Regions from separate parts of the Stenotrophomonas sp. YJH_SMC_122 genome, predicted to be linked through region 1. Evidence: riboswitches for the same ligand, from Rfam matches in the RefSeq annotation. Region 1 holds a riboswitch; the other holds the start of a gene.

Region 1 (4,466 bases):
CGCCGTGGTCGGTGGCGTGGCCGGCAACCTGCTCTCCAACGGTGATCCTGCCGCCACCGTCGGTGGTGCCGTGGCCGGCGGCGCGATCGGCAATCTGACCACCTCCGACCGCCGCGACCGTCGTTATTACGACAATCGTTACTATGACAACCGCTACGACCGCCGCTACGATCGTGGCTACTACCGCAGCGGTTACTACGACCGTGGCGACGACCGCCGCTGGCAGCGCGAGCGTTACTACGACAACCGCTACTACCACGACCGCGGTCGCCATCGCGGCTGGTAAACGGCACGGCGGCGGTACCCCTGCCGATGGCAGAGACGGGCGGGTCGATGACCCGCCCGTTTGCGTTGGCCGCGCGCATGGCGTTGAATGCGCAGCCTTGGATGTGACTTTCCCCTCTCGGGCCGCGGCATGACGTCTTCCTCCCACCGTGTGCAGGGCCTCAACAACGACGAGGTGGCTGCCGACTGGCCACCGATCAGCGCGGCGGACATCGCATGGCTGCGCCAGCGCTACTCGCAGCTGGACAGCGGCAGCCAGCCACGCTGGCACAGCCCGCGGCCACTGTCGGCTGCCGCCATCGTCGATGGCACGCGCGGCGCAGTGTTCATCAAGCGCCATCACCACAGCGTGCGCAACGCGGCCTGCCTGGAGGAAGAGCACCGCTTCATCGCCCATCTCGCCGCTGCCGGCGTGCCGGTGGTGCAGGTGCTGGCGGCAACCGATGGCCACACCGCGGTCGAGCACGGCGAATGGACGTTTGAACTGCACGACGTCGGCGTAGGCGACGACCTGTACCGCGACGCGGTGTCGTGGTCGCTGCTGACCGATGTCGCGCAGGCCCGCGAAGCCGGACGCGCACTCGCACAGCTGCACCGCGCCGCCGCCAGCTACCACGCGCCCCAGCGCAGCACCCATCTGCTGGTGGCGCGCGACGACCTGATCCGCGCCGACGATCCGATTGCCGCAATCAAGGCAGGGCTGCACGAGCGCCCCGGCCTGGCCCGCTATCTCGCGCGCATTCCGTGGGAAACGCAGCTGCGGCGTGACGTGCTGCCGTGGCACACGGGACTGGCCGAGCGCCTGCACGACGAACCACGGCTGTGGGCGCACAACGACTGGCATGTCTCCAACCTGCTGTGGCGCGACGGGCAGGTCAGCACCGTGCTGGATTTCGGCCTGACCTCGCCCACCAGCGCACTGTTCGACCTCGCCACCGCAATCGAGCGCAACGCCGTGGCATGGCTGGAACTGGCGCGCGGCATGGAGGCAGTGCGCATCGATATCGCGCTGGCGCTGCTCGATGGCTACCGCCAGGTGCTGCCGCTGTCGGCGGCACGCGTGCACCTGCTGGCCGACCTGCTGCCGATGGTGCATTTCGACTTCGCACTGTCCGAAGTGGAGTATTTCGAGGGCGTCACCGGCTCGACCGCCAATGCCGATGTGGCGTGGCAACCCTTCATGCTGGGGCATCCGGCGTGGTTCCACAGCGCGCCAGGGCAGGCACTGCTCAACGCGCTGCACGCGGCAGCCTGAAGGGCACCGGCTCGCAAATCCGTACCATTTGTAGTGAAATGGTCACCTGAAGCGGGGGTGCCTGGATCTGCCAGGCTGAGAGAGTCCCTTGGAACCTGATCCGGTTTGCACCGGCGTAGGGAGCTTTGAGCCGCAGCCACACCCCCATCCTGGGCCGGTGCACCTGCGCGCCGTCGCTTCGTCTCCCTTGTTGGCCGAAGACGAACCGAATGAACCGCTGCCTGCGCCCCACCGTGCTCTCCCTCGCCCTCTGTGCCGCGCTCCCGCTACATGCCAGCGAGGCCGAGGCCACCACCGATGCGGCCGCCATCGGCGCCGAACGCTCACCGACCGAACTGGCAGCGGTGCGCGTGCAGGCCGGCAAACCGAAGGCCGATACCTCGCGCGTGAACGCCTTCGGTGGCGGTTCGTGGAAGGACACGCCGGCTTCGGTGAATGTGCTCGAGCGCGACTATCTCGACCGCCGCCAGCTACGTTCGCTGTCCGAGCTGGCCAGCAATGATGCCTCGCTGGGTGATGCCTACGCGCCGGTGGGCTACTACCAGAACGTCGCCATCCGCGGCTTCGCCCTGGACGCCGCCACCGGCTACCGCTTCAATGGGCTGTCCATCGCCGGCGAGCAACGCCTGGCGCTGGAGAACGTGCAGTCGGTGGAGATCCTCAAGGGTGAAGCCGGCCTGGCGGCAGGCGTGATGGCGCCGGGCGGAATCATCAACTACATCGGCAAGCGCCCGGCCGAAGTGCGCACCGCCACGCTCGGTACCGATTCGGAAGGCTCGCGCTACGTCGCCGTCGATGTCGGCCACTGGATCACCCCGCGCTTCGGCCTGCGCCTGAATGCCGCATGGGACTCCAGCAATTCCTATGTCGAGCATGCCGATGGCCGCCGCAACTTCTACTCGCTGGCCGCCGACTGGCTGATCGGCGAACGCGGCAAGCTGGAGGTGGACGCCAATTACCAGACCAGTTCGCAACGTTCGGTGTCCGGCTACCAGCTGCTGGGCGCACGTGACCTGCCGCGCGGCGTCGACCGCGAGCACCTGCTCGGCTACCAGCCGTGGCAGCGGCCGGTGGATATCGCCAGCACCAACATCACCGCGCTGCATACCTACGACTTCAACGACGCTTGGCAATCACGTGTATCGGTGGGCCACAGCCGTTCGGTGATCGATGACAACGTCGCCTTCGCCTACGGCTGCTACTACGCCGCGCAATGTGCCGACGGCAGCGTGCCGGGCAACTACTTCGCGCCGAACGGCGACTATGACATCTACGACTACCGCAGTCCGGACGACACGCGCCGCAACCAGCAGGCTCGTGCCGAACTGCGTGGCCGCTTCGAGACCGGCAGCGTCGGCCACCAGCTGACCATCGGGGCCGACTACTTCCGCCGCACCGTGGACAGGCGCCCGAGCGTCAACGAGTACGTTGGCACCACCAACATCCACGACGCACCGGTGCCGGTGTTCGCGCCGTCGCCGAAGATGCCGGGCCCGTCCGCACGTCGCCTGGACAGCCGCCAGACCGCGTTCTTCGTGCTGGACCGGATCAGCTTCGGTGACGACTGGCAGTGGCTGGCCGGTGGCCGCTTCGTCCGCCTGGATGAGCGCGCCTATGACAAGCGCGGCACCCCGCAGCGGCACAGCCGCCTGTCGCGCTTCCTGCCACAGACCGCGGTGGTGTGGAAAGCCACCGACCAGCTCAACGCCTACGCCAGTTACGTGCGCGGCATTTCGCTGGGCCAGGAAGCGCCGTTCTGGACCAGCAACGCCGACACCTTCCTGCCGTCGGTACAGTCGCGGCAGCTGGAAGTGGGCCTGAAGTACGTGCCGGTCGAAGCGCTGACCCTGGGCGCGGCGGTGTTCCGCATTTCGCAGCCGTACCAGTACGCCAAGCCGGACAGCAGCGACGTGGGTTACACCTTCGTCGAGGAAGGCACCCAGACCCACACCGGCCTGGAGTTGACCGCCAACGGCCAGCTGACGGATGCACTGCAGATCGTCGCCAGTGCCAGCGTGCTGCAGGCGCGCGCGCGCGACACCGGCACGCCGGCCTATGAGGGTCATCAGCTGGTGAACGTGCCGAAGGTGCGTGCCAGCGTGCACGTGGCCTATGCGCTGCCGTTCGTGCAGGGCCTGGATGTCACTGGCGGGTGGCGCTATGCCGGTGCCAACGTGGCACGCGCCGACGGCGCCGTACGCGCGCCGGACTACTCGGTGTTCGATGCCGGCCTGCGTTTCCAGCACCGGCTGCACGAGCGCGCCGTGACCTGGAACCTGTCGGTGGACAACGTGTTCAACCGTTTCTACTGGCGCGATACCGGCAGCAGCGGCGGTGACTACTACCTGTTCCCCGGCGCACCGCGACAGGCGCGCCTGTCGGTGACGTTCGCGCTGTGAACGGCGTCGTGCTCGAGTGGACCGCCGCGCTGTGCAGCGTCCTCGGCGTCTGGCTGATGGCCCGCCGCCGGCTGTCTGCATGGCCGGTGGGCCTGCTGTCGGTCATGCTGTATGGCCTGGTGTTCGCCGAGGCCAAGCTGTACTCGGACACCCTGCTGCAGGTTGCCTTCGGTGGTTTCCTGATCTACGGCTGGCTCAACTGGCGCCAGCACGCCGCCGATGAGGGCAGCATCCGCATCGTGCCGCTGGCGCGAGGCAAGCTCTTGCGTGACCTGGCCATCGGCCTGTGCGGCGGCGTGACGCTGGGCGCCGGCATGCACAGCTTCACCGATGCCGCGCTGCCGTGGCTGGACGCGATGCTGACCGCGCTGAGCCTGGTCGGCCAGTGGTGGCAGGCACGCCGCCACGTCGCCTGCTGGTGGGTATGGATCGCCGTGGACGTGGTCTACGTGGGCGCCTACCTGTTCAAGTCGCTGCACGTGACCGCCGCGCTGTACGTGTTCTTCCTCGGTCTGGCCGTGTTCGGC
Region 2 (4,466 bases), on a different contig from region 1:
TCATCCCTGGTGGTAGACCTCTGCGCCAGCCGCGCGGAACTCCTCCGACTTCTCCTTCATGCCGGCCTCGGCGTAGTCACGCACATCCTGGGTGATCTTCATCGAACAGAAGTGCGGGCCGCACATCGAGCAGAAGTGGGCCAGCTTGTGCGCATCCTTCGGCAGCGTCTCGTCATGGAACTCCTTGGCCTTCTCCGGATCCAGGCCAAGGTGGAACTGGTCTTCCCAGCGGAACTCGAAGCGCGCCTTGCTCAACGCGTTGTCGCGAACCTGCGCGCCCGGATGGCCCTTGGCCAGGTCGGCTGCATGCGCGGCAATGCGATAAGCCATGATGCCGTCGCGCACGTCCTGGCGATTGGGCAGGCCGAGATGCTCCTTCGGCGTCACGTAACAGAGCATGGCCGTGCCGAACCACCCGATCATCGCCGCGCCGATCGCGCTGGTGATGTGGTCGTAGCCCGGTGCGATATCGGTGGTCAACGGCCCCAGCGTATAGAACGGCGCCTCGCCGCACTCACGCAGCTGCTTGTCCATGTTCTCCTTGATCAGCTGCATCGGCACGTGGCCGGGGCCCTCGATCATGGTCTGCACATCATGCTTCCAAGCGATCTTCGTCAGCTCGCCCAGTGTTTCCAGCTCACCGAACTGCGCGGCGTCGTTGGCGTCGGCGATGCAGCCCGGGCGCAGGCCGTCACCCAGCGAAAAGGTCACGTCATAGGCCTTCATGATTTCGCAGATCTCTTCGAAATGCGTGTACAGGAAATTCTCCTTGTGGTGCGCCAGGCACCACTTGGCCATGATCGAGCCCCCGCGGCTGACGATGCCGGTCACCCGCTTGGCGGTGAGTGGCACGTAGCGCAGCAGCACGCCGGCGTGGATGGTGAAGTAGTCCACGCCCTGCTCGGCCTGCTCGACCAGCGTGTCGCGGAAGATCTCCCAGGTCAGTGCTTCGGCACGGCCGTCAACCTTCTCCAGCGCCTGGTAGATCGGCACCGTACCGATCGCCACCGGCGAGTTGCGGATGATCCACTCGCGGGTTTCATGGATGTGCTTGCCGGTGGACAGGTCCATCACGGTGTCACCGCCCCAGCGGATCGCCCACACCAGTTTCTCTACCTCCTCGGCGATTCCCGAGGAAACGGCGCTGTTGCCGATGTTGGCATTGATCTTGGTCAGGAAGTTGCGGCCGATGATCATCGGCTCGCTTTCCGGATGGTTGATGTTGTTGGGCAGCACCGCGCGGCCGCGCGCGATTTCATCCCGCACGAACTCCGGGGTGATGATCTTCTGGATCGAAGCGCCGAACGCCTCGCCCGGGTGCTGCTGCAGCAGGCCCGCATCGCGGATCGCTTCCAGCCGCTGGTTCTCGCGGATGGCAACGAATTCCATTTCCGGCGTGATGATGCCGCGCCGCGCATAGTGCATCTGGGTGACGTTCGCGCCTGCCCGTGCACGGCGCGGCAGGCTGCGTGCGGGGAAGCGCACGGCAGCGAGCTTGGGGTCGTGCTCGCGATCACGCCCGAACGACGAACTCAGGCCTTCGAGCTGCTCGGTATCGCCACGTTCCTCCACCCAGCCGCGACGCAGTGCCGGCAGACCGGCGGACAGATCGATACGCACGCCCGGATCGGTGTAGGGGCCGGACGTGTCGTAGACCGTGACCGGCGCATTCTCTTCGCCGCCGAACAGCGTCGGGGTGCGGGTCAACGCGATCTCCCGCATCGGCACCTGCAGATCCGGGCGCGAACCGGGCACGTGGATCTTGCGCGAGCCGGGAATGGGCCGGGTCACGGATTCGGAGAGTTGCTGGGCCTGTTGCTGCAGGGCGGAGAGCTGTGCGTTCATCGGGCATCGTCCAGGAAGGTCAGGGACGAAGCGGCGGCGCACTGCGACCGTGCCCGGACGCTCCTTGGGCGGAGTCCGGGAATGGCTGCATTGCAAAGCTTCCCTACGCCGGTATGAGCCGGATCAGGTTCCAAGGGACTGTCTCAACCGCGGCCACATGGCCGCGGTACCCCCGCTTCTTGGCGTGCATTAGAGCATAGACCGCCCGCCTCCGGAGTTGCCCCCAATCGATATTCGTTAACAGAACCATGACGTCGCGTTCAGTAACGTGCACGTCCGTCGCGCTCCAGCGACCGATGCTTCCTTCGCCGCCGACGCGGCCCCTGCCCGGTTCGCGCTGCATGCCGCCGGCCCTTCGCTGCAAGCTCTGCTCGCTCCCCTCAATCCCTTGATCGGAGAAGCTCCTTCATGGTGTTTCGCGTTTCCATCGCACTGGTTCTGCTGCTGGTGCTGCTTGCCGGTATTGCACCCGGCCCCTTCAATACCGTGGTGCAGAGCATCCTCGGTGAACTCATCCGCGGCATCGGCTGGCTGTACCTGCTGGTCGTGTTCCTGGCGCTGGTATTCCTGATGTACCTGGCCTTCGGCCGCTTCGGCAACCTGCGCATCGGCGGCGAAGACGCCGAACCGGAGTTCTCGCGAGCCAGCTGGATGTCGATGCTGTTCGCCGCCGGCATGGGCATCGGCCTGGTGTTCTGGGGCGCCGCCGAGCCCATTTCGCACTTCAGCAAGCCACCGGAAGGGCTTGCTCCGCAAAGCCTGGACGCGGCACGCGCCTCGATGCGCTATGCATTCTTCCACTGGGGCCTGCACCCGTGGGCCATCTACGCGCTGATCGGGCTGGCAATGGCCTGGTTCCAGTTCAACCGCAACGGCCGTGGCCTGGTCAGCGACATGCTGCAGCCGATCATCGGCCGCCACCATCGCGGCTGGATCGGTCGGGTGGTCAACATCGCTGCAGTGGTCGCCACCGCGATCGGTGTCGCGACTACGCTGGGCTTCGGCACCATCCAGATCGCCGCCGGCATCGAGCGCGTGTTCGGCGTGCAGGCTACCGTCCCAGTGCAGATGACCATCATTGCCGTCGCCTTCGTGCTGTATATGGCGTCCACCGCCAGTGGCGTGGAGCGGGGTGTGAAGTGGCTGTCCAATTTCAACCTGGCGTTGGCTGCCCTGCTGGCAGCCATCCTGCTGGTGCTGGGGCCGACCGGCTTCATCTTCGATACGTTCACCACCACGCTGGGCTCCTACCTCAACCAGCTGGTGACGATGAGCCTGCGCATGTCACCTTTCTCCGGCAGCACCTGGGTGGCGGACTGGACAATCTTCTACTGGGCCTGGTGGATCTCGTGGGCACCGTTCGTAGGCTCGTTCATCGCACGCATCTCGCGCGGCCGCAGCGTGCGCGAGTTCGTGATCGGCGTAGTGCTCGCGCCGACGCTGCTGGGCTTCTTCTGGTTCGCGGTATTCGGCGGCACCGCGCTGTGGGCGCAGATCTTCGGCCATGCCGACCTGGTGCAGGCGCTGGGCAATGGCTACGAGACGGTGCTGTTCACGCTGTTCGACAGCATGCCGCTGCCGCTGCTGCTGTCGTGCGTCGCACTGGTACTGCTGATGATCTTCTTCGTAACCTCGGCCGACTCGGCGGTACTGGTTCTGGCCAGCATGTCCACTGACGAAGCAGGCGATCCTCCGTTGAAGCGCAAGCTGGCCTGGGGCATCGCGGTGGCGTTGATCGCAGCGGCGTTGCTGCTGGCCGGCGGCCTGGATGCACTGCAGGGCATGATCACGATTGCGGCGTTGCCATTCGCACTGTTGATGGTGCTGGTGATGGTGTCGCTGTATCGGGTGCTGGACCAGGAATACACGCGCGAGCGGCGGCAGGCGCAGCGCCAGCGGCACATGATCGATGCGTGGATCGCACGCGAGATGGCGGCGCAGGAGGAGACGCAGGCCGAGGCCGCACGCGCGCACGATCAGGATTGAGGGTGTTTTGCAGCCTGCGGCTGCACCGCTTTTTCAGGCAAGGGCCAAGGTCAAATTCAAAGGCGGCTCTGGGTTGCTGCTGGTTGGGTGGGGCGGTGTGGGTGGGCAGGACACGCCGTGAACCCATCCATGGGGGCTCGATGGCGCCATCCATGGCGCCAACGGTCCTGCCCACCCACACCGCCCCACCCCCGACAGTTTCCCGGTAACGGTTGGTTTTCCACGCTTTGCGTGGAAGATGTGTATCGGAAAACAAGAAGGGGTCGGATCCGTTTTCCTTCGGAAAACGGATCCGACCCCAACACACAGCGCGCGGCTGTTGCCTTTGCCTTTGCTCTTGCTCTTCTTTTTTCTTTTCCTGCGGTGACGGACACGGAAACTGTCCGTGGCCAGGCGGGTGGGTTGGCTGGGGGCGTGTGATCTGGCCCCCCGTCAGCGGCCCCCAGACGATCCACCCGCCCGGCTAAGCCCCGTATCACTGCCATCACCGCAGAGGGGGCTCAGCCCGGTGGCCGGGAAACCTCAGTACCCCGCCGCCTGCCCGTCCTTGCGGCTCTCCGAAGCACCGTAGTAAACCCCGGTGTCGGGATCGCGCATGATCGCCTGGTAACCGCCATACGGCCCATCTGCGAACA

Evidence for each region. A riboswitch is a leader RNA that binds a small molecule or an ion and turns the genes downstream of it on or off. The one in region 1 is predicted to bind thiamine pyrophosphate.
Region 2: linked by a shared signal. The riboswitch ahead of thiC (phosphomethylpyrimidine synthase ThiC) and the one ahead of AC5P66_RS04610 (TonB-dependent receptor) in region 1 are both predicted to bind thiamine pyrophosphate.

The regions. Positions count from the first base shown of each region.
Region 1 is NZ_JCAFST010000002.1:232,776-237,241, reverse strand. It holds gene AC5P66_RS04620 (glycine zipper 2TM domain-containing protein) at 1-286, shown strand, start outside; gene AC5P66_RS04615 (phosphotransferase enzyme family protein) at 416-1,540, shown strand; TPP riboswitch at 1,584-1,679, shown strand; gene AC5P66_RS04610 (TonB-dependent receptor) at 1,750-3,939, shown strand; gene pnuC (nicotinamide riboside transporter PnuC) at 3,948-4,466, shown strand, end outside.
Region 2 is NZ_JCAFST010000016.1:44,668-49,133, forward strand. It holds gene thiC (phosphomethylpyrimidine synthase ThiC) at 1-1,845, opposite strand; TPP riboswitch at 1,928-2,029, opposite strand; gene AC5P66_RS18190 (BCCT family transporter) at 2,254-3,831, shown strand; gene ggt (gamma-glutamyltransferase) at 4,354-4,466, opposite strand, start outside.